4 regions of the Streptomyces sp. NPDC003023 genome follow, and region 3 is predicted to be linked to each of the others. Evidence: riboswitches for the same ligand, from Rfam matches in the RefSeq annotation. Region 3 holds a riboswitch; each other region holds the start of a gene.
The links. Region 3 has a riboswitch for cyclic di-AMP ahead of ACFYV1_RS13670 (NlpC/P60 family protein). Riboswitches for the same ligand answer to the same signal wherever they lie in the genome.
Positions count from the first base shown of each region.

Region 1: another riboswitch for cyclic di-AMP. It lies ahead of ACFYV1_RS32220 (transglycosylase family protein); the one in region 3 lies ahead of ACFYV1_RS13670 (NlpC/P60 family protein).
Region 2: another riboswitch for cyclic di-AMP. It lies ahead of ACFYV1_RS00325 (M23 family metallopeptidase); the one in region 3 lies ahead of ACFYV1_RS13670 (NlpC/P60 family protein).
Region 4: another riboswitch for cyclic di-AMP. It lies ahead of ACFYV1_RS33175 (M23 family metallopeptidase); the one in region 3 lies ahead of ACFYV1_RS13670 (NlpC/P60 family protein).

Region 1 covers NZ_JBIAPL010000015.1:66,692-72,508, forward strand. The annotation lists gene ACFYV1_RS32205 (nucleoside triphosphate pyrophosphohydrolase) at 1-481, shown strand, start outside; gene ACFYV1_RS32210 (cytochrome P450) at 478-1,731, shown strand; gene ACFYV1_RS32215 (transglycosylase family protein) at 1,939-2,877, shown strand; cyclic di-AMP (ydaO/yuaA leader) riboswitch at 3,148-3,326, shown strand; gene ACFYV1_RS32220 (transglycosylase family protein) at 3,330-3,992, shown strand; gene eno (phosphopyruvate hydratase) at 4,306-5,592, shown strand; gene ACFYV1_RS32230 (septum formation initiator family protein) at 5,693-5,817, shown strand, end outside.
Region 2 covers NZ_JBIAPL010000001.1:90,735-96,551, forward strand. The annotation lists gene ACFYV1_RS00315 (M16 family metallopeptidase) at 1-456, shown strand, start outside; gene ACFYV1_RS00320 (M16 family metallopeptidase) at 474-1,841, shown strand; cyclic di-AMP (ydaO/yuaA leader) riboswitch at 2,082-2,240, shown strand; gene ACFYV1_RS00325 (M23 family metallopeptidase) at 2,253-3,047, shown strand; gene ACFYV1_RS00330 (GntR family transcriptional regulator) at 3,262-3,939, shown strand; gene ACFYV1_RS00335 (HPr family phosphocarrier protein) at 4,091-4,372, opposite strand; gene ACFYV1_RS00340 (GNAT family N-acetyltransferase) at 4,603-5,817, shown strand, end outside.
Region 3 covers NZ_JBIAPL010000003.1:414,955-420,771, forward strand. The annotation lists gene pcrA (DNA helicase PcrA) at 1-1,994, opposite strand, end outside; cyclic di-AMP (ydaO/yuaA leader) riboswitch at 2,239-2,401, shown strand; gene ACFYV1_RS13670 (NlpC/P60 family protein) at 2,403-3,563, shown strand; gene ACFYV1_RS13675 (hypothetical protein) at 3,657-4,010, opposite strand; gene ACFYV1_RS13680 (NlpC/P60 family protein) at 4,360-5,406, shown strand; gene ACFYV1_RS13685 (GNAT family N-acetyltransferase) at 5,505-5,817, shown strand, end outside.
Region 4 covers NZ_JBIAPL010000017.1:37,087-42,903, reverse strand. The annotation lists gene lhgO (L-2-hydroxyglutarate oxidase) at 1-612, shown strand, start outside; gene trmB (tRNA (guanosine(46)-N7)-methyltransferase TrmB) at 760-1,539, shown strand; gene ACFYV1_RS33180 (PrsW family intramembrane metalloprotease) at 1,758-3,065, shown strand; gene ACFYV1_RS33175 (M23 family metallopeptidase) at 3,279-4,322, opposite strand; cyclic di-AMP (ydaO/yuaA leader) riboswitch at 4,334-4,488, opposite strand; gene ACFYV1_RS33170 (PP2C family protein-serine/threonine phosphatase) at 4,752-5,817, opposite strand, start outside.

The sequences.
Region 1 (5,817 bases), on a different contig from region 3:
GCTGGGCGATGTGCTGCTCCAGGTCGTCTTCCACGCGCGCATCGCGGAGGAGGGCCGCCCGGAGGACGGGGCGGAGCCGTTCTCGGTCGACGACGTGGCGGGCACGATCGTGGAGAAGCTGATCCACCGGCACCCGCACGTCTTCGGCGAGGAGACCGCCTCCACACCCGAGGAGGTCAAGGCGCACTGGCTGCGCACCAAGGCGATCGAGAAGCAGCGCGAGTCGGTGACCGACGGCGTCCCGCTCGGCCAGCCGGGCCTCGCCCTCGCGGCGAAGCTCGCGTCCCGGGTCCGTACGGCGGCCTTGGACGTCCCCCTCCCCAAGGGCGGGGGCATCGGTTACGAGCTGCTCGCCCTCGCCGCCCGCGCGGAGGCGGACGGCGTCGACCCCGAGGCGGCGCTGCGGGCCGCGGCCCGCGCGTACCGTGACGCGATCCGGGCGACGGAGCGGCAGGACGCGGCCGGTAACGTCGAGGGGTGAACGCCCCGAACGACCCGAACCCGGCCCCCGAACTCTTCACCTGGGAGTTCGCGACCGACCCGTATCCCGCCTACGCCTGGCTGCGCGAGCACTCGCCCGTGCACCGGACCCGGCTCCCCAGCGGGGTGGAGGCGTGGCTGGTGACCCGTTACGCCGACGCCCGGCAGGCGCTGGCCGACCAGCGGCTGTCGAAGAACCCGGCGCACCACGCCGAACCCGCGCACGCCAAGGGCAAGACGGGCATTCCCGGCGAGCGCAAGGCAGAGCTGATGACGCATCTGCTGAACATCGACCCGCCGGACCACACCCGGCTGCGCCGGCTCGTCTCCAAGGCGTTCACGCCACGCCGGGTGGCCGAGTTCGCGCCGCGCGTGCAGGAGCTGACGGACCGGCTCATCGACTCCTTCGCGGAGAAGGGGACCGCGGACCTGATCCACGAGTTCGCCTTCCCGCTCCCCATCTACGCGATCTGCGACATGCTCGGCGTCCCGCCGGAGGACCAGGACGACTTCCGCGACTGGGCGGGCATGATGATCCGGCACGGCGGCGGGCCGCGCGGCGGGGTCGCCCGCTCCGTGAAGAAGATGCGGGGATACCTCGCGGAGCTGATCCACCGCAAGCGGGAGCAGCCCGGCGACGACCTCATCTCCGGCCTCATCAAGGCGTCCGACCACGGCGAGCACCTCACGGAGAACGAGGCCGCCGCGATGGCCTTCATCCTTCTCTTCGCCGGCTTCGAGACCACCGTCAATCTCATCGGCAACGGTGTCTACGCGCTGCTGCGCAACCCGGAGCAGCGTGAGCGCCTGCAGACGTCGCTGGCCGCGGGGGAGCACGGGCTGCTGGAGACGGGTGTCGAGGAACTGCTCCGCTACGACGGGCCGGTGGAGCTCGCGACCTGGCGGTTCGCCACCGAGCCGCTCACCGTCGGCGGGCAGCGGATCGCGGCCGGCGATCCCGTGCTCGTCGTGCTCGCCGCCGCCGACCGTGATCCGGAGCGCTTCGACGCGCCGGACACGCTCGATCTGTCACGGAGCGACAACCAGCATCTGGGGTACGGGCACGGGATCCACTACTGCCTCGGCGCACCGCTCGCCAGGCTCGAGGGGCAGACCGCGCTGGCCACTCTGCTCCGCAGAATGCCGGACTTGCGGCTTGCGGGTGATCCGGCCGATTTGAGGTGGCGTGGGGGGCTCATCATGCGCGGATTGCGCACTCTGCCCGTTGAGTTCACCATCCAAACAAACTGACGCCTCGTCAATTCTGTGACTTTCACGTGATCTCCGCTGCATCGACTTGTGACTCGCGTTCGAATGCGACTACGTTCACCGTCGACTCGGCAGGCGTCAGCAGGCCGACGGGTCCACCGCTGTCACGTGAAAGGCAACCGCATGCTCTCCGGGAACGGACGACACCGCCGACCCCGCCAGGCTCCGGCCCTCATCGTCGCGGCAGGGGTGACCGGTTCGGCAATCGCCATTCCGCTGCTCGGCGCGGGTGCGGCATCCGCGGCGGACGCCAGCACCTGGGACCGCGTCGCGGAGTGCGAGAGCGGAGGGGCCTGGAGCGCCGACTTCGGCAACGGCTTCTACGGCGGACTCCAGTTCTCGCAGGAGACCTGGTCCGCCTACGGCGGCACCGCGTACGCGCCCAGCGCCGACCTCGCGAGCCGCTCGCAGCAGATAGCGGTCGCCGAGAAGGTGCTCGCCGCCGAGGGGCCCGCGGCGTGGCCCGCCTGCGGACCGCTCGCGGGGCTGCAGGACGACGGCATGGACACCGGTGTCGACCCCGGCATCCTCCCCCTGCCGCAGGAGAGCGACGCGCCGTCCGGCGAGCCGTCGACGGACCCGTCGCCGACGGCCGGGCCGACCGGCACGGAGGACGGCGGGACCGCCGACGACACCGCGGACACGTCGGGCGAATCCGGCACTCCGGACGCGGACGCCTCGCAGCCGTCCGATGACGCCACCGCCGAGCCGGCGCCCAAGGATGGCGACGCGGCCGCCCCGGTCGAGCCCACCGCTCCCGGCGCGGACGACGGCACCTCGGGGACGGCGCCTGCGGACGAGGCGACGGACGAGGTGACGGACGGCACCGGCAGGCACCGCGGCGCACCGGCCGGGGACGAGACGGAAACCGGCAATGCGGGCGAAGAGCGCGACAACGGTCGTCATGCCTCACGCAGTGACAGTTCCGGGCGCACCGGGGTGGACGGGGTGACGGATCCCGGTGTCTACACCGTTCAGCCCGGCGACAACCTGTGCGACATCGCCGCCGAGAACGGGGTGACCGGAGGCTGGCCGGCCCTGTACGAGGCGAACGAGGCGACGGTCGGCGCCGACCCCGACCTCATCCTGCCCGGTCAGAGCCTCGATCTGGGTCTGAACCAGGGATAGTTCGCGGGTGGTTTGATCGCCATATGTCCGTTCTGTTCGAGTGAGACAAGGGTCTCTTTGTCTCAACTGGAGCAAATCGCCCGGCGAATTCGGCCACTCCGCCCCCCACCTGCGAAAACGGACATCTTGGAGTGTCCGGTTCGAGTACTTTCTCCCCGATGTTCGACTTTGAACATCGGGGAGCGGTGCGTTTACGGTCTGAACCGCTCGCCACCGCGGGCACCGTCGACCGATACGCCGAATCCTGCCGTCGGTCGGGGGGAACACTCGTCGCTCAGAGCGCCGAAGGCAGGAGCGGGGGACCCAAGGTAAGCGCCGGCGCCGGACGTTCGGATCGAGAAGACCGAAGCACCGGAACCGGCTGGGGGTTAAGTCGCGCGGGACCGCGCGGCCGGGCACTCACGGCCCGAACCCGACAGCTCACCTCGCAGGCGTCGGTGAGGAGAAGTTCCATGCTGCGTTCCACCGGCAAGGCCAAGCACCGCCGCCCGTCCAGGATCACCCGTCTCGTCGCGCTCGCCGGTGTCGCCGGCGCCGCGATCGCCGCCCCGGTCCTCGGTGCCGGCTCCGCGTCCGCCGCGACCGTCTCCGAATGGGACGCGGTCGCCCAGTGCGAGTCCGGCGGCAACTGGTCCATCAACACCGGCAACGGCTACTACGGCGGCCTGCAGTTCTCCAGCTCGACCTGGGCCGCGTTCGGTGGCACCGCGTACGCCTCGAACGCCCACCTGGCGTCCAAGGCGCAGCAGATCGAGATAGCCGAGAAGGTCCTGGCGGGCCAGGGCAAGGGCGCCTGGCCGAGCTGCGGTGTCGGCCTGTCCAACGCCACCCCCGCCACCGGCTCCGCCGACGCCGAGCCCACCCAGCCGGCCCAGAAGCGTGCCGAGGCGCCCACCACGCGCTCCGAGCGCGCCGAGGCCCCGGCCCCGGAGAAGAAGGCGAAGTCCTTCCAGAAGGGCGACGGCGAGTACACGGTCGAGGCCGGCGACACCCTGAGCAGCATCGCCGAGGCCGAGAAGGTCAAGGGCGGCTGGGAGAAGCTGTTCGAGCTGAACAAGGACATCGTCGAGGACGCCGACGTGATCCACCCGGGTCAGCGGCTCCACCTCGGCTGACACCCCCTCCGCGGTCCGGCGGCCGCGGAGTCACCCCGCCCGTGCGAAACGGGATCCGAGCACCCCGGTCCGGCGTACCTTCCCCCGTACACGCCGGGCCGGGGCTCGGTCCGTAGCGGGCCGGAACGGCCCAAGAGCGGTTACCCGCAGGTAGGTAAAGCCCTGTTTGTCCGGCCGCGGGAGTCTTGATGCCCTTTTTCGTCCCAGCGGGCGGGCATCGGCCGGCCTTTGCCCCCGAGGCGGTTAGGCTCTTGCCGCAAGGCCAAGCAGACCTCTGCACTTTTCTCGCGTCACATCCCAGAAGGAGATGCTCGTGCCGTCCATCGACGTCGTCGTAGCCCGGGAAATCCTGGACTCCCGAGGCAACCCCACGGTCGAGGTCGAGGTTGGCCTCGACGACGGCAGCACGGGTCGTGCTGCAGTTCCGTCCGGCGCATCCACCGGTGCGTTCGAGGCTCTCGAGCTCCGCGACGGTGACCAGAACCGCTACCAGGGCAAGGGTGTCGAGAAGGCGGTCCTCGCCGTCATCGAGCAGATCGGCCCGGAGCTCGTCGGCTACGACGCCACCGAGCAGCGCCTGATCGACCAGGCGATGTTCGACCTGGACGCCACGCCGGACAAGTCCTCCCTCGGGGCCAACGCCATCCTCGGTGTCTCCCTCGCCGTGGCGCACGCCGCCGCCGAGGCCTCGGACCTGCCGCTCTTCCGCTACCTGGGCGGCCCGAACGCGCACCTGCTGCCCGTTCCGATGATGAACATCCTGAACGGCGGCTCGCACGCCGACTCCAACGTGGACATCCAGGAGTTCATGATCGCGCCGATCGGCGCCGAGTCCTTCTCCGAGGCCCTGCGCTGGGGCACCGAGGTCTACCACACCCTCAAGAAGGTCCTGAAGCAGAAGGGCCTCTCCACCGGCCTCGGCGACGAGGGCGGCTTCGCGCCGAACCTCGACTCCAACCGCGCCGCCCTGGACCTCATCCTCGAGGCCATCAAGGAAGCCGGCTACGCCCCGGGCAAGGACATCGCGCTCGCGCTCGACGTCGCCGCGTCCGAGTTCTACAAGGACGGCAGTTACGAGTTCGAGGGCAAGTCCCGCTCGGCCGCCGAGATGACCGAGTACTACGAGGAGCTCGCCGCCTCCTACCCGCTGGTCTCCATCGAGGACCCGCTGTTCGAGGACGACTGGGACGGCTGGAAGGTCCTGACCGACAAGCTGGGCACCAAGGTCCAGATCGTCGGCGACGACCTCTTCGTCACCAACCCGGAGCGCCTCGCCCGCGGCATCGAGGACGGCGCCGCGAACGCCCTGCTCGTCAAGGTCAACCAGATCGGTTCGCTGACCGAGACCCTCGACGCCGTCGAGCTCGCCCAGCGCAACGGCTTCAAGTGCATGATGTCCCACCGCTCCGGCGAGACCGAGGACGTCACCATCGCCGACCTGGCCGTCGCCACCAACTGCGGCCAGATCAAGACCGGCGCCCCGGCCCGCTCCGAGCGCGTCGCCAAGTACAACCAGCTGCTCCGCATCGAGGAGATCCTCGACGACGCCGCGGTGTACGCCGGCCGCAGCGCCTTCCCGCGGTTCAAGTACGAGGGCTGAGCGAAGGCGATCTCCGGCTGACGCCCTGTCGTACGTACGTCCCCGGCCGCGGTCCCGTACCGTGTCCGGGGACGTAGGCATGTGAAGGGGAGGCGAGAGGATGGCGCGCAGGCCGGAGGCCGACCGGTTCTCCACCGCGACCAGGCTGCGGCTGCTCGGTGAGCAGACCGCCGCGCGCGTCTACCGGTCCCAGAACCGCCGCCAGGCCCGCCGCTCCCGGCTCAC
Region 2 (5,817 bases), on a different contig from region 3:
CGTCGCGACCAGACCGCCGTGGCGGCCGGTTTCGGTCTGCTGCGGCTGGCCGGCGCCCCGTCGCTGGGCTGGCTCGACGTCAAGACGTCCGGCGGCGTCGAGGTGCCTCGGATCGAGGCGGCCGTCGACGAGGAGCTGGCCCGGTTCGCGGCGGAGGGCCCGACGGCTGAGGAGATGGAGCGCGCTCAGGCGCAGCTCGAGCGCGAGTGGCTGGACCGCCTCGGCACCGTCGCCGGCCGTGCCGACGAACTGTGCCGCTACGCGGTGCTGTTCGGTGACCCGCAGCTGGCGCTCACCGCCGTCAAGCGGGTGCTCGACGTCACCGCGGAGGAGGTGCGGGCGGTGGCCAAGGCGCGCCTGCACCCCGAGAACAGGGCGGTGCTGGTCTACGAACCGGTCGCCGCGGAAGAGACCGAAGCGGCCGACGAGAACGAGCACGAGGGGACGGACAAGTGAGCGACGCTGCCGTGACCATGGACTTCCACCCGCAGCCGGCTCCGGGAACCGCCCGGCCCTGGGCCTTCCCGGCTCCCGAGCGCGGCACGCTGGACAACGGCCTGACGGTGCTGCGCTGCCACCGCCCCGGACAGCAGGTGGTGGCCGTCGAGCTCTCTCTCGACGCCCCGCTGGACGCCGAGCCGGAGGGGCTCGACGGAGTCGCCACGATCATGGCCCGCGCGTTGTCGGAGGGCACCGACAAGCACTCCGCGGAGGAGTTCGCCGCGGAGCTCGAGCGCTGCGGCGCCACCCTGGACGCGCATGCGGATCATCCGGGCGTGCGGGTGTCCCTCGAGGTCCCGGCGTCGCGGCTGCTGAAGGCCCTCGGCCTGCTCGCCGAGGCACTGAACGCTCCCGCGTTCGACACGGCGGAGGTCGAGCGGCTGGTCCGCAACCGCCTCGACGAGATCCCGCACGAGACGGCCAACCCGGGCCGCCGGGCCGCCAAGCAGCTCTCCAAGGAGCTCTTCCCGGCCTCGCTGCGGGTCTCGCGTCCGCGGCAGGGCACAGAGGAGACGGTGGCCCGGATCGACGCGGCCGCCGTACGCGCCTTCTTCGAGGCACATGTGCGCCCCGCGACCGCGACCGCGGTGGTCGTCGGAGACCTCACCGGTGTCGACCTCGACGCCGTCCTCGGCGACACGCTCGGCACCTGGACGGGCGACAAGGCGGACCCGCGCCCCGTGCCGGCGATCAGCGCCGACGACACCGGCCGGGTGGTCATCGTGGACCGCCCGGGGGCGGTGCAGACGCAGCTGCTCATCGGCCGTATCGGGGCGGACCGCCACGACCGCGTCTGGCCGGCCCAGGTGCTCGGTACGTACTGCCTCGGCGGCACTCTCACCTCGCGCCTCGACCGGGTGCTGCGGGAGGAGAAGGGCTACACCTACGGTGTGCGCGCCTTCGGTCAGGTGCTGCGTTCCGCGCCGGACGGCTCGGGCGCCTCGATGCTGGCCATCAGCGGTTCCGTGGACACGCCCAACACCGGCCCGGCGCTCGACGACCTGTGGAAGGTGCTGCGCACGCTCGCGGCCGAGGGACTCGACGACGCCGAGCGTGACGTCGCCGTGCAGAACCTCGTGGGCGTCGCTCCGCTGAAGTACGAGACCGCGGCGTCCGTCGCCGCCACGCTGGCCGACCAGGTCGAGCAGCACCTCCCGGACGACTACCAGGCCCAGTTGTACGTACGGCTTGCGGAGACGGGCACGGTGGAGGCCACGGCGGCGGCCGTCAACGCCTTCCCCGTCGACCGTCTGGTGACGGTCCTGGTCGGCGACGCGTCACAGATCGAGGAGCCGGTCAAGGCGCTCGGTATCGGTGAAGTGACCGTTGTCACGGGCTGATTGAGAGCCGTCCGCCGACTGCCCCGGCAACCGGCGGTACAGAACGGTACGCAACACACAAACAGGACCCCGGCTTCGAATCGTTTGCCGGGGTTCTGCGTTATGTCCGTTTCGTGGTGGAGATGGTGTGTCTGCCCTGTGGCATGCGCTACAAAACGGCCTGTCCGTTTGGCGATCGGCGATGCCGATGCCTAGCGTCGGTCCGGCTGTCCGCCTGGAGATCGTCGCGCCCGCGGCATCGGACAGTCATCGCCGAGTCCCCGTCAGGCGCGAGCCTGGGGAGCCGGGGACCCACTCAGTCCCTGGGGTGAATCGGACGCCTTCGCCCGGAGGCATCCGTAGGAGACCTTCCTGCTCCGAACCCGTCAGCTAACCCGGTAGGCGAGAAGGAAGGAAAGGACCAGCCCCTTCATGGCGTTCACCCGTGCCACCGGGAAGCATCGTGCCCCGAGCCGCCTGACGCGCAGGAGCGCGAACCTGGCCGGCGTCGCCGCCCTCGCCACCACCGGCGTCATCGGAACCCTCGCCTCCCCGGCGCTCGCCGCCGACACCGAAGCCCTCTCCGTGGAGGACACCGGTCTCACCCAGATCATCTCCATGGGGTCGCTCGCCGACGAGATAGCCGACCAGGCCGCCACCCAGAAGCGGGAGGCGGAGGAGGCCGCTGCCAAGGCGCGAGCCCGGGCGAAGGCCGAGGCAGAGGCCAAGGCGGAGGCCAGGCGCAAGGCGGAAGCCCGCGCCAAGGAGCTCCGCGAGGCCAAGGAGCGCGCGGCCCGCGAGGCCGAGCGCAAGCGGCTGAACTCCTTCCAGCTCCCCGTCGCCGGTTCCTTCGTGACCACCGGCTACCGGGCCGGCGGTGCGCTGTGGTCCTCCGGCAGCCACTCCGGCGTCGACTTCCGTGCCGCCTCCGGCAGTTCCGTCGTGGCCGTCGGCTCCGGAACCGTCGTGGAGGCCGGCTGGGGCGGCGCGTACGGCAACAACGTGGTGATCCGCATGAACGACGGTACCTACACCCAGTACGGTCACCTGTCGTCCATCAGCGTCGTCGTCGGTCAGCAGGTCACGCCCGGCCGGCAGATCGGTCTCTCCGGCTCGACCGGCAACTCGACCGGACCGCACCTGCACTTCGAGGCCAGGACCACCGCCGAGTACGGCTCCGACATCGACCCGGTCGCGTACCTGCGCTCCCACGGCGTCAACGTCTGACGCCCGCGAACACGTCTTGCGAAGGTCCCCGGCGTTCACGCCGGGGACCTTCGGCGCATTCCGATCCGTTTCCGCCGTTCCGTGATCGCGGTCGTGGCCGAGAGATCCCCATGAATTTCCGGCTGCCTTCGGGAAACCGCGGGAACTGCAATAGAGTCACGGGAACACGCGTCAATCGGCTGCGTTTTGCTCGGATCAGGACGGAGGTTCGGTCATGCGTATTCCCGCGCGCTCGGTATGCACGGCGATCCGCGACGACATCGTCTCCGGTGTCTTCGAGTGCGGCGGCCGGCTCACGGAGGAGCAGTTGGCCCGGCGCTACGGAGTCTCCCGCGTCCCGGTGCGCGAGGCTCTGCGCACCCTCGAGTCCGAGGGGTTCGTCGTGACCCGCCGGCACGCGGGCGCCTGTGTCGCCGAGCCCACAGAGCGGGAGGCCGCCGACCTCCTGGAGGTCCGCATGCTGCTGGAGCCGCTGGGGGCGGCGCGGGCGGCGCAGCGCCGTACGGAGGCGCACCTCAAGGTGCTCCGCGGCCTGGTCAGGCTGGGTCAGGAGCGGGCGCGCCGGGGTCAGGGCGAGGATCTGCGGTCCCTCGGCGGCTGGTTCCACGAGACGCTCGCCCAGTCCTGCGGCAGCCCGGGGCTCACCGCGCTGCTCACCCAGCTGCGGCACAAGATCGCCTGGATGTACGCGGTGGAGCAGTCGGTCACGCCGGTCGAGGCGTGGGCCGAGCACGGTGCGATCGTCGACGCCGTGGCGCGCGGGGACGCGGAGCGGGCGCGCACGCTGACCGCCCTGCACGCGGAGCGTTCCGCCGGCGCGCACCGGCTGCGGCGCCGCGTGCTGGTGAGGACTTCGCAACATGACGTAAACACCGCGAGCGGCCGGAATTAACAGGAGGCGTATACAAAAGAGGGCGTGCTTTGATGGGCCCTTTTCTGTTTCTCTCGCCGTTTTCGGATTCCTGGAAAGCGGAACCGCGGTGCTCCGAATTCGGGGCACCGCGGCTCGGTCGCGAAAGAGGGCGGGCAACGGCCCGCTTCGCTCAGACGGTCTCGGGGAGCTCCTCGAGACCGTCGGTCACCAGCTTGGCGAGGCGGTCCAGAGCGGCCTCGGCACCGTCGGCGTCGGAAGCGAGGACGATCTCCTCGCCGCCCTGAGCGCCCAGGCCGAGCACGGCGAGCATGGAGGCCGCGTTGACCGGGTTGCCGTCGGCCTTGGCGATCGTCACGGGGACGCCGGCAGCCGTCGCGGCGCGGACGAAGATGGACGCGGGGCGGGCGTGAAGGCCCTCGGCCCAGCCGACATTGACGCGGCGCTCAGCCATGGTGTTGCCCTTCAAGTCTCAGTGGTTGTCTAGACCAGTCTCTCATGTGTCCCGGCGTGCTCCCCGTCGGCTTCGACCACTGCTCCTCGACGGGTGCGGCGGGCGCCCCCGGCGGGGTCCGGCAGGCGCTCCTCGCCGGTTCCCGCAAGGGGCGGACCGCCCGTACGCCTCCTCAGACTGCCCGTCGGCAACAGCCTCCGCGACCCGTGGGCGCGCCGTAGGCTTTCCTCATGCAGACCTCGCAGGAGCACGCCTACCCCGCTCACTGGGAAGCAGACGTGGTGCTGCGCGACGGCGGCACCGCCCGGATCAGGCCCATCACCACGGAGGACGCCGACCGGCTGGTCAGCTTCTACGAGCAGGTCTCCGACGAGTCGAAGTACTACCGCTTCTTCGCCCCCTATCCGCGGCTCAGTGACAAGGACGTCCACCGGTTCACACACCACGACTACGTGGACCGGGTCGGTCTCGCGGTCACGGTGGGCGGCGAGTTCATCGCCACCGTCCGCTACGACCGGATCAACGCGCAGGGGCGGCCCGCGAGCGCCCCCGCCGACGAGGCCGAGGTCGCCTTCCTCGTCCAGGACGCCCACCACGGGCGCGGCGTCGCCTCCGCCCTCCTCGAGCACATCGCGGCGGTCGCCCGCGAGCGCGGCATCCGGCGGTTCGCCGCGGAGGTGCTGCCCGCCAACAACAAGATGATCAAGGTGTTCCGGGACGCCGGGTACACCCAGAAGCGCAGCTTCGAGGACGGATCCGTCCATCTGACCCTCGACCTCGAACCGACCGAGGAGTCCGTCGCCGTGCAGCGCGGCCGCGAGCAGCGCGCGGAGGCCCGCTCGGTCCAGCGCCTGCTCGCGCCGGGCTCCGTGGCCGTCGTCGGAACCGGCCGGCTGCCCGGCGGCGTCGGCCGCACGGCCCTGCGCAACCTCCTGGGAGCAGGTTTCACGGGCCGGGTGTACGCGGTGAACCGCGCGTTCCCGGAAGGACGCGGCGAGATCGACGGCGTGCCCGCGGTCCGCACGGTCGCCGACATCGAAGAGCCCGTCGACCTGGCGATCGTCGCCGTACCGGCCGAACGGGTGCCCGACGTCGTCGCCGACTGCGGCGAGCACGGCGTCCAGGGCCTTGTGGTGCTCAGCGCCGGGTATGCGGAGAGCGGCCCCGCCGGACGGGAACGCCAGCGCGAACTTGTACGGCACGCCCGTTCGTACGGGATGCGGATCATCGGGCCGAACTCCTTCGGGATCATCAGCACCTCCGACACCGTCCGGCTCAACGCCTCTCTGGCGCCACAGGCACCGGCTCCCGGACGGATCAGTCTGTTCACCCAGTCCGGCGCGATCGGCATCGCGCTGCTGTCCGGGCTCCACCGGCGTGGCGCGGGCGTGTCCTCCTTCATCTCGTCCGGGAACCGCGCCGACGTCTCCGGCAACGACTTCCTG
Region 3 (5,817 bases):
AGCGCCCGCATGTGCGGGAAGACGCCGTCCTCCATGCCGGTGAGGAACACGACGGGGAATTCGAGGCCCTTGGCGGTGTGCAGTGTCATCAGCGTGATGACACCGGTTCCCTCCGCGTCCTCGTCGGGGATCTGGTCGGAGTCGGCGACGAGCGCGACCTTCTCCAGGAACTCCGCGAGCGTGCCCGTGCCCTCCTCCTCACCGCGGTCCTGCTCGAACTCGAGCGCCACGGCAGCCAGTTCCTGGAGGTTCTCGATACGGGTCTCGTCCTGCGGGTCCGTGGACGCCTGCAGCTCGGCGAGGTAGCCCGTCCGCTCCAGAACCGCCTCGAGCACGACCGCGGGGCCGGCACCCGAGTCGACGATGGTGCGCAGCTCTTCCATCAGCACGTTGAACCGCTTGACCGCGTTCGCCGAGCGGGCCGCCATGCCGTACGCCTCGTCGACGCGCCGCAGGGCCTGCGGGAAGGTGATCCTCTCCCGGAGTGCGAGCGCGTCGATCATCGCCTCCGCGCGCTCGCCGATGCCGCGTTTGGGCACGTTCAGGATGCGGCGCAGCGGGACGTTGTCCTCGGGGTTGGCGAGAACGCGCAGGTAGGCCAGCACATCGCGGACCTCCTTGCGCTCGTAGAAGCGGACACCGCCGACGACCTTGTAGGGCAGGCCGACGCGGATGAAGATCTCCTCGAACACGCGCGACTGGGCGTTCGTGCGGTAGAAGACGGCGACGTCACCGGCTTTCGCCTCGCCCTGGTCGGTGAGCCGGTCGATCTCGTCGGCGACGAACTGGGCCTCGTCGTGCTCGGTGTCCGCGACGTAGCCGGTGATCTGCGCGCCCTCGCCCGCGTTCGTCCACAGGTTCTTGGGGCGGCGGGACTCGTTGCGCTCGATGACGGCGTTGGCGGCCGACAGGATCGTCTGGGTGGAGCGGTAGTTCTGCTCCAGCAGGATCGTGGTGGCGTCCGGGTAGTCCTCCTCGAACTGGAGGATGTTGCGGATGGTCGCGCCGCGGAAGGCGTAGATCGACTGGTCGGCGTCACCGACGACGCACAGCTCGGCCGGGTCCAGGTCCTCGTAACCCGTGCCCACCAGCTCGCGCACGAGCGTGTACTGGGCGTGGTTGGTGTCCTGGTACTCGTCGACGAGGACGTGCCGGAAGCGGCGCCGGTAGTGCTCGGCGACGTCCGGGAACGCCTGGAGCAGATGGACCGTCGTCATGATGATGTCGTCGAAGTCCAGGGCGTTGGCCTCGCGCAGCCTCGCCTGGTACATCCGGTACGCCTCGGCCAGCGTCTTCTCGAACCCTCCCCCGGAGCCGCCGGCCCCGAGAGCCTGGTCGGCGTAGGTCTCCTCGTCGATCAGCTCGTTCTTCAGGTTGGAGATCTTGGCACTGAAGGACTTCGGGGGGAACTTCTTCGGGTCCAGGTCGAGATCACGGCAGACCAGCGACATCAGCCGCTTCGAGTCGGCCGCGTCGTAGATCGAGAACGACGAGGTGAAGCCCAGCTTCTTCGACTCGCGCCGCAGGATGCGCACGCACGCGCTGTGGAAGGTCATGACCCACATCGCGTTCGCACGGGGACCCACCAGCTGCTCGACGCGCTCCTTCATCTCGCCGGCGGCCTTGTTGGTGAAGGTGATCGCCAGTATCTGGCCGGGGTGGACGTGGCGGGTCCCCAGCAGGTGGGCGATACGGTGCGTGAGCACCCGGGTCTTGCCGGAGCCGGCCCCGGCCACGATGAGCAACGGTGACCCTGTGTGCACGACGGCGGCACGCTGCTGCTCGTTCAGCCCCTCCAGCAGCGCGGCCGGGTCCACGACGGGGCGCGGCGCGCCGTCCCGGTAGTAGCCGTCACGGGCCGGAGGCACGTCGAACGCACCCTGGAAGAGGTCGTCCGGAAGCTGCTCCGGTGCCGATTCCTCGGGGGGCGGCGGGGGCTCGTCCGCGTCGGGCCGGAGGTCCGCCAGGAAGCTGTCGTCAAAGAGGCTGCTCATCGCTTAACGAGTCTAGGCGGCCGGACCGACAATCCGTGGCCGCACCGGGACACCCGTGGGCGGGCCACGGTACGTGACGGGACGAATCCACCAGGCGACCGGCTGCCGCTCGCGGGCCGCCCACGGAAAAAGGTCACGAAAATGTATCGGACATATCGAACATCAACCTTCACAGCAGATACACGAGTTGGCTAGCGTGCTCGACCAGGCGGCCCGTACCCCTCCCGGCGAACCACGTCGAGACGGGCGGCCTGCGCCGAATCCGGCCTCCCTCCAACGGAGTTCGGAACCGGGGACCCACCATGCAGAACCGGGGTGAATCGGACCGCGCTCAGCGAGGTCCGTAGGGCGTCTTCCGTTCGCCCGAACCCGACAGCTAACCCGGTAGGCGGTCCACGGAAGAAGGAGATGCCGGCCTTGGCGTCGCATCGCAGGACCCGCAGCCGAACCGCAAAGCCCTCCCCCGCCGTCGGGTTCACCACGGCAGCCCTAGCGGGTGTGACTCTGCTCTCGTCACAGAGCGCCACCGCCGCGCCCGCCGAGCCGAAGCCCAGCATCGAAGAGGTGCAGAAGAAGGTCGACGACCTGTACCGGCAGGCGGGCAGCGCCACGCAGGAGTTCAACAAGGCCAAGGAAGCCACCGCCGAGAAGCGCCAGGAGGTGGACCGGCTGCTGGACGAGACGGCCAAGCGCGCCGAGCAGCTGAACGAGACCCGTCGCGCCCTCGGCAGCTACGCCGCCGCCCAGTACCGCACCGGCTCCGTCACGCCCACCGCGGCACTGATGTTCGCGGACAGTCCGCAGGCGTACTTCGACCAGACGCAGTTGATGGACCGGATGACGGACCAGCAGCGCACCGCCGTCACCGCGTACGAGACGGAGCGGGCGGCGGCCGCCAAGCAGCGTGCGGAGGCGACGAAGCGCCTCGAGTCCCTCACGGCCTCCCAGGAGGCGCTGCGCACCAGCAAGCAGACCGTGCAGGCCAAGCTCGCGGAGGCACGCACCCTGCTGTCGAAGCTGACGGCGGAGGAGAAGGCCCGGCTCGCCGCGATCGAGCGGAAGAAGGAGGAGGAGGCCCGCCGCAAGGCCGAGGAGAAGGCCGAGGCGGAGGCCCGCGCCAGGGCGGAGGCCGAGCGGCAGCGTCAGGAGCGCGAGACCACTCCCGAAACGGGCACCACGCAGCCGGGCACCGGCACCGGCACGGACGACGGCACGTACGCCGCCAAGGCCGACAAGGTCCTCGCGTTCGCCCGCGCCCAGATCGGCAAGCCGTACGTCTGGGGCGCGACGGGGCCCAGCTCCTACGACTGCTCCGGCCTCACCCAGGCCGCGTGGAAGGCGGCGGGCGTGGACCTGCCGCGCACCACCTGGGACCAGGTGAAGGTCGGCACCCGCGTCCAGACGGCTGAGCTGCTCCCCGGCGACCTGGTGTTCTTCTACGACGACATCAGCCACGTCGGCATCTACATCGGCGACGGCAAAATGATCCACGCCCCCAAGCCGGGTGCGAACGTCCGCGAGGAGTCGATCTACTACATGCCGATCTACGGCAGCGTCCGCCCCGCCTGACCCGGACGTCACGGTGCCCGGGCGGCTCGACCGCCCGGGCACCGTCATGCCCGGACGCCGTCATGCCCGGACGCCGTCATGCCCGGGCGGCGGTCAGGTCCAGAGCGTCGCAATGAAGATGTTGACCACCGTCAGACCGCCCACCGCGCCGAACAGCGCCTTGTCGATCTTCTCCTCGTCCCGCTTGACGTACACCAGGCCGAGGATCACCACCAGGACCGCCAGCTTGACGCCGATCTTGAGGTTGTTCACCGTCTGGTCGTCCGCCTGGTTCAGCCCCACCAGCACCATGCCCGTGAGCAGCATGGTCAGCGCACCGTGCAGCATCGCGGGGCTGAAGCGGGCCGTGCCCTCGCCCATCGCCTTCATCTGGGTCAGGAACCCGCCCAGCAGCGAGGCGATGCCGATGATGTGCAGTGCGACGAAGACATTGATCAGTACGTCCATGGCCGGAGCCTAACCCTCCCCATATCACCGCCTGTTGGGCAGGTGGGTCGGTTCGGCCGGATCGGTCGGACCCCGGCGCCGATGCGGCCCCGCGACGCCGGACGACCGTTCACCAACCGTTCCCGAATGTCCAACTTCGGTGATTCACGGTCCTTCTGCCCCGGCCTCGTGACCGCGAGGTTTAGCGTCCTGCCCCAGGTGGCCGAATCCCCACCCGCCGTTGTGCAGCCGGACGGCACTCGGCCGCCACCGCCGGGAGATCCGGCGGCGGGCCGCTCCCCTGTGCGGCCCGCCGCCGGACACGCACAAGCCGCGGCGGCAGGGACGACGGAAGGACGTGGAAGCCCTCGTGGCAGCGCACCGGAAACCCAGACAGCGCCCGTTCGGCGGGCCGGCCGCCCGTACCGCGGTCACCGTCGTGCTCGCCGGCGCCGCGAGCGGCACCGTCCTCGAGAGCACGGGCCACGCCGAACCCCGCCTCACTCCCGCCCAGATCAAGGCCAGGGTCGACACCCTGTACCAGGAGGCCGAGGCCGCCACCGACAAGTACAACGGCGCCAAGGAGCAGGAGGCGAGCGCCCGCGGGTCGCTGGACGCGCTGCGCGACGAGTCGGCCCGCAGGACGGAACGGCTGAACGCCTCCCGCAACGCCCTCGGTTCGATCGCCACCGCCCAGTACCGGGACGGCGGCATGGACCCCGGCCTGCGTCTCGCCCTCACCTCCGACCCGGAGGAGTACCTGGAGCGCGCCGCACTCGCCGAACGGACCGGCGCACGGCAGGCGGCCGCGATCGCCGGTGTGCACCGGCAGCTGATGGAACTGGCGCGGCTCAAGGCGGAGGCCGGCGAGAGGATCACCGCGCTCGAGGCCCACCGGACGGAACTCGCCCGGCACAGGACCACGGTCCGGGACAGACTCGCGGCCGCCGAGCGCCTGCTGGCCGAGCTGACGGCCGAGCAGCGCGCCGCGTACGACGGTGCGCCGTCGAACGGCGCCGCCCACGCCGACCGCGCCGGCACTCCCCGCGGTCCGCTCAAGGCCCCAGGCAGCCGGGCCGCCCAGGCCGTCGCCTATGCGTACGGAGCGCTGGGCCGGCCCTACGTGTGGGGTGCGACCGGTCCCGGGTCCTACGACTGCTCGGGCCTCACCCAGGCGGCCTGGCGCTCCGCCGGGGTCTCACTGCCGCGCACCACGTACACCCAGATCAACGCGGGCGAGCGCATTCCGCGTTCCCGGCTCGCGCCGGGCGACCTGGTGTTCTTCTACTCCGGCGTCACACACGTCGGCCTCTACATCGGCGGCGGACAGATGATCCACGCCCCGCGCCCCGGAGCGCCGGTACGGGTCGCGCCGATCGACCGGATGCCGTTCGCCGGAGCCACCCGGCCCGCGTGACGTCCGTTCGGCCCGGGCCGAAACCGGCTTGCCCCGCGCCCCCCGCGGTGCCACCATCCCGGGGTCCGTCCCAGACGCCCGACCAGCAGGAGACGTACGTGGACCTCGACGTCCAGAACTATGTGCGCGCACTCGCACTCCGCTCCCCCGGCCATGTACGCGTCGGCCCCTTCACCGTGCGCTACGACGCCGACTGGCCGATCCCGCCGGTCAACTACGCCGTGCCGGACCACGGCGCCTCGCCGACCGCCGACGAGATCAAGGCCCTGATCGAGGTGTTCCGTGAACGGGAGCGGCTGCCGCGCCTGGAGTTCCTGCCGTCCTGCGCACCCGGCCTCGAACCGGCCCTGCTGGAGGCCGGTTTCACGGTCGAGCGCCGCGCCCCGCTGCTCGCCTGCCCGCCCCAGGCGC
Region 4 (5,817 bases), on a different contig from region 3:
CTGCACTGCGACCGGGTGGCACGACTGGCGGGCGACGACCCCGGCATGCGGATCGTCCCCTTCCGGGGGGAGTACTACGACCTGGCCCGGCCCGGTCTCGTACGCGGCCTTGTCTATCCGGTGCCCGACCCGGCGTTCCCCTTCCTCGGCGTCCACCTCACGCGCGGCATCGACGGAGGCGTCCACGTCGGGCCGAACGCGGTCCCGGCCCTGGCCCGCGAGGGCTACAGCTGGTCGGCCGTCAGACCATTCGAGCTCGCGGGCACCCTCGGCTGGCCCGGCTCCTGGCACATCGCCCGCCGGCACTGGCGGTACGGGGCGGGTGAGCTGCACCGCTCGGTCTCCAAGCGCGCCTTCACGGCGGCGGTGCGGCGGCTGCTGCCCGCGGTGACCGAGGACGACCTGCGCCCTGCCCCGGCGGGCGTACGGGCGCAGGCGGTGCTCAGGGACGGGACACTGGCCGACGACTTCCTGATCCGCGAGGCGCCACGGACGGTGCACGTCCTGAACGCGCCCTCCCCGGCGGCGACGGCCTCTCTCCCGATCGGCCGAGAGGTCGCCCGCCGCGCGCTCGTGTCGCTCTCCACGACCCGTCTCCGCCGCACCGGCTGACCTCGGCCCACCGTCACCACCCCGCCTCGGCCGCCCGGCCTCGCCCCCGTTGTTCAGGCCCCGGGCCGGCGCCGCGGACGGGACGGAGCAGCACCGGGTCACGAGCCGGCCCGGAACGGCACGGGTGCGGGTCCTCGTAGAATCGGCATCACTGTGTCTGAGTTCCGAAACCACCACATCATCCGCGCCAAGGGCGAGCCCCGGTTCCCCGGCGGGCCCGCCGCCGACCCCGCCGGTTCGCATCACGAGCGGCGTATCCGCAGCTTCCAGCCGCGCCGCAGCCGGGTCACCGCCGGGCAGGGCGATGCGCTGCAGCGGCTGTGGCCGGTGTGGGGCATGGACATCGACGGGCACCGGGTGCTCGACCTCGGGGAGATGTTCGGCGGGCTGCCGGTGGTCCTGGAGATCGGGTTCGGGATGGGCGAGGCCACCGCGCAGATGGCCGCGGACGACCCCGGGACGGGAATCCTCGCGGTCGACGTCCACACGCCGGGCCAGGGCAACCTCCTGGGTCTCGCGGAGCGGAACGGCCTGTCGAACATCCGGGTGGCGAACGGCGACGCGATCATCCTGCTGCGCGAGATGCTCCCGCCCGGTTCCCTCGACGGCATGCGCGTCTACTTCCCGGACCCCTGGCCGAAGAAGCGGCACCACAAGCGGCGGCTGATCCAGCCGGACTTCCTCACCCTCGCCGCCCAGCGGCTGAGGCCCGGCGCGATCCTGCACTGCGCGACCGACTGGGAGCCGTACGCCGAGCAGATGCTCGAAGTGCTCTCGGCACATCCGGACTTCGAGAACACCGTGGAGGGCGGCGGTTTCGCACCACGTCCCGCCTTCCGCCCGCTGACCCGGTTCGAGGGGCAGGGACTCGACAAGGGCCACAAGGTCCACGACCTGCTGTTCAGCCGGACCCGGCCGCAGGCGTGACGCGAGCGACCGGACGCCGTGAGCCGTCGCCCGGCGTGCCCACGGCATTTCCCGTGCCGTCGCCGGTTGTCAGTGTGCCTGGTTAGGGTCGACGGGTGTCAGACTCGTCCGCGCAGCAGCCACCGGCGCACGGCCCGCATCACCCGTCCGGCCCGCATCACCTGTCCGGCCCGGACGGCCCGGGCGGCCCGGACGGCCCCGGCGTGCCGCCGCATCCGGTGCTTCCCGCACGCGAGCAGCGGCATGTCGACGCGCTCCTCACCGAGGTGCCGGAGCCGACGCGCCGGCGCTACCGGGCCCGGGCCGTCTCGAGGCTGCGGCACAGCAGGGCGGTCCGCGCGGGTGTGGTGATCACCCTGCTCGCCCTGTGCGGCCTGGTGATCCTGGTGCTGGTGCGCGAACAGACCGGCAACCACGGGTTCCTGGTCGGCCTCGCTCTCGCCACGCTGCCGGTCCCGTTGCTCCTGGCGGCGTTCCGCTGGCTCGACCGGGTCGAGCCGGGACCCTGGCGGAACCTGCTCTTCGCCTTCGCGTGGGGTGCGTGCGCCGCGGCACTGATCGCGATCATCGCGAACACGTTCGCGACCCGCTGGATAGCCACGGCGACCGCCGACCCGGCATCCGCCGACACACTCGGGGCGACGGTCGTCGCACCGATCGTCGAGGAGAGCGCGAAGGCCGCCGCGATACTGCTCCTTTTCATGTTCCGCAGAAGAGACTTCACCGGAATCGTGGACGGCGTGGTGGTCGCCGGTTTCACCGCGACCGGCTTCGCCTTCACCGAGAACATCCTCTACCTGGGCAGCGCGTTCGACGAGGACCAGACGATCGGCACGTCGGGCTTCGCCTCCGTGACCGCCGCGACCTTCTTCGTGCGCATAGTGATGTCGCCGTTCGCCCATCCGCTCTTCACCGTGCTGACAGGCATCGGTTTCGGCTTGGCGGCGCTCGGCTCGCGCCGCCACCGGCGGCTGCGGCGTACCGGTCTGCCGCTGCTGGGCCTGGCGCTCGCGATGGGCGTGCACGCGCTGTGGAACGGCTCGGCATCGATGCTCGGCCCGTGGGGTTTCTACGCCGTGTACGGGGCGTTCATGGTCCCGGTCTTCGGCCTGCTCACCTGGCTGACGATATGGACCCGGCAGCGCGAGCTGCGCACGATATCCGACCAGTTGCCCGCGTACGCCGCGGCGGGCTGGATGTCCCCGGCGGAACCTCGTGCCCTGTCGTCGATGCGGGCCCGCACGATGGCGCGCGACTTCGCCCGTCGCACGTACGGCCCCGCCGCCGGGCACGCGGTGTCGGAGTACGAGGCGTTCGCGACCTCGCTGGCCTTCCTGCGTCACCGGGCCCGTCGCGGCGCGGCCGAGCCGGACTTCGTGGCGCGGGAGCAGGAGTTGCTGCACCATCTCTGGCAGCGCAGGGAGGTGGCGGGGCCCTCGCTGGACTACGCGGCCCGGATGACCAGCAGGATCCCCGCGCCGGCGCCGTACCGCGACTACGACGGCTGGAACCCGTACCGCCGCTGAGCGCCGCACGACCTGACCGGCCTGCCGACCGCACGACCCGACCGGCTGCCGACCGCACGACCCGACCGGACGGCCCGACCGGACGGCCTGCCGACCCGACCGGTGGCGGACAGTCCGACAGCCCCGACGCGGGGGGTGGGCGTCGTGGCTGCCGGAGACAACGGGACCGCCCGGCACGGGGAAGAGTGCTGCTTCCCCCGTACCGGGCAGGGATCAGACGGTGAGGCCCTTGCCGCGCAGCCACGCCATCGGGTCGATGCCGGATCCGCCCGGCGTGTGCACCTCGAGGTGCAGGTGCGGCCCGGTGACGTTGCCGGTGGCGCCGACGCGCCCGATCGTCTCGCCGGTGGTCACGGTCTGGCCGGCACTCGCCGTCATCGACGACAGGTGGGCGTACAGGACCTCGGTGCCGTCGTCGAGCTCGAGGACGATCCGGTAGCCGTAGGAGCCGGACCAGCCGGCCGACTTGACCGTGCCGCCGTGCACGGCCTTGACCGGGGTTCCCGTCGGCGCGGCGAAGTCCAGGCCGGTGTGCTGGCCGGAGGACCACATCGAGCCGGACTCTCCGTACGTGGAGGTGATCGTGTACGAGGAGGTGGGCAGGGCGAAGCTCTTCGCGAGCTCGGCGAGACGCTCGGCCTCCGCCTTGGCCCGCGCGGCCTCCTCCGCCTTCCGCTTCTCCTCCGCGGCCTTGGCCTCCGCCGCGCTCTGCTGCTTCTCCGCTGCGGACGCGGCCTGTTCCGCGGCGAGCTTCTCCGCGGCTGCCCTGGCCTCCGCGTCCGCCTCGGCCTGCTGCTGCTCCGCCTGCTGAAGGATGCGCGCGCGAAGCGCCTCGCCCGCGCCGACAGCCCCGGCGGATTCGTCGCCACCGTCGGCGACGGTGGTCGCGGCCGTGAGCGGCGCGGTGTTCGCGAGCTCTGCCGCGTCGGAGTCGTCCGCGAGCAGAGAGCCGACGCCGGGAAGGGACTTGGCGTCGGGAAGACTGTCCGTGATCGCGTCGGGAAGGGAGATGGAGACGGCCGGCTTGTCCTGCGCGGTGGCTATGCCGCCCGCGCCGACAGCGGCGATCACGCCGACGCCGAGCACTGTGGAGCTGCGGGCGAGTCCGCCGCGCTGCTTGATGACACGGTGCCGACCGCGCACCGGGCGGATGGATTCCTCGGTGGGATTCCATTCCTCCAGGGTCCGCTCGGGGGCGTCGGCGCCGAAGCGTTCGGACGCGAAGCGGACCTCGGGGGCAGGCATGTTGGACGCCACGAAGGCGTTCTCCTTTCCTTCCTTCTCGCCTACCGGGTTAGCTGACGGGTTCGGAGCAGGAAGGTCTCCTACGGGCGCCTCGACCGCGAACTGCGCGGCAGAGGTGACCGATTCACCCCAATTGGTGGTTCCCCGGTTCCCTTGCGGGATTCGGCGCGTGCGCGCGGCGCCGCCTCTTACGACGACTTGGACGACCGCGCTGCGTTATCGAACGTTAATAGAAGGCGGTGCCCGATTCCAAGCTCTTCCGATTGATCATTAACGATTCCGGGCGGGACTTAACCGGACAGACGCGGGCGGAACCGGGCGACTTGATCAAACGTCAGCGGGCATCGAGTTTCTGATGTTGTGTCAGTTGTTATGCGCAGGGGTGCCCTCCGACTACGGAACGTGCACACCGTCCCGCGCCACTCGAGCACTGGAACCGATTCAGCCGCCGGCCCCCGGCTCCGGAGGGACCACCGGCACCGTCGTGCGCCGTTCCGGCTGCCCCTTCGCGGGGCGGCCGACCGCCAGCAGCGCCATGTCGTCGTTCGATCCGCCGCCGGTGTACCGGCGTACGTCGTCGACCAGTGCGTCCAGCAGGTCCCCCGGCCCGGGGAAGAGACGACCGCCCAGCCGTGCGACGGGGTCGTAGAAGTCCCCGTGGTCGTCCCGCGCCTCCGTGACCCCGTCCGTGAAGAGCAGCAGCGTCGCCCCGTCGGGCAGCGGGTACTCCTGGGCGCGGTCCGGCCATCCCGCCAACTCGCCCATCCCGAGCGGCAGTGCGGCCTGGGAGGGCTCCAGCACGTCCAGGCTCCCGTCGGCGTGCAGCACCAGCGGCTCGGGGTGGCCGCGGTTCACCAGCCGCACCAGAGGAGTGCCACGGGGAATCTCACCCAGCACGGCGGTGGTGAACCCCTCGACGGCGTCGAGGCCCTCCCGCCGCGTGCCCTCCCGTCCGAGTGCGCGCTCCAGCCGCTGGGCCACGCCCTCGAGCGAACGCTCCTGCTCCGCGGCCTCACGGAACGCGCCGATCAGCACGGCGACGGTCCCCACCGCGTCCAGCCCCTTGCCCCGTACGTCGCCGACGATGAGACGCACACCGTAGGGCGTGTCCTGCACCGCGAACAGGTCTCCGCCGATGAACGCGCCCGCCTGTGCCGCCTCGTAACGGGCGGCGATGTGCAGGCCGCCGATCCGGTCGACCGGCGTGGGCAGCACGGCACGCTGGGCGGTCTCCGCGATCACCCGGGCGGAGGCGAGCCGTTCACCGCTGCGGCGTACGACGTTGTTGATGAGCAGCGCGAGGACCGCGACCGTGATCACGGTGGTCGTCTCCGTCAGAGCCGTGATCTCGGCGAAGCTCCGGTTGATGGCGTGCATACCGGTGACGGCCAGGAGAGCGGCGACACCGGTGAGCAGGGTCGCCACCCAGGAGACGATCGGTGCCGCGAGGAGCGGGGCGGCGGCGAAAAGCGGCACCGCGGTGAAGCGGGTCGGAGTCATGAGGTCG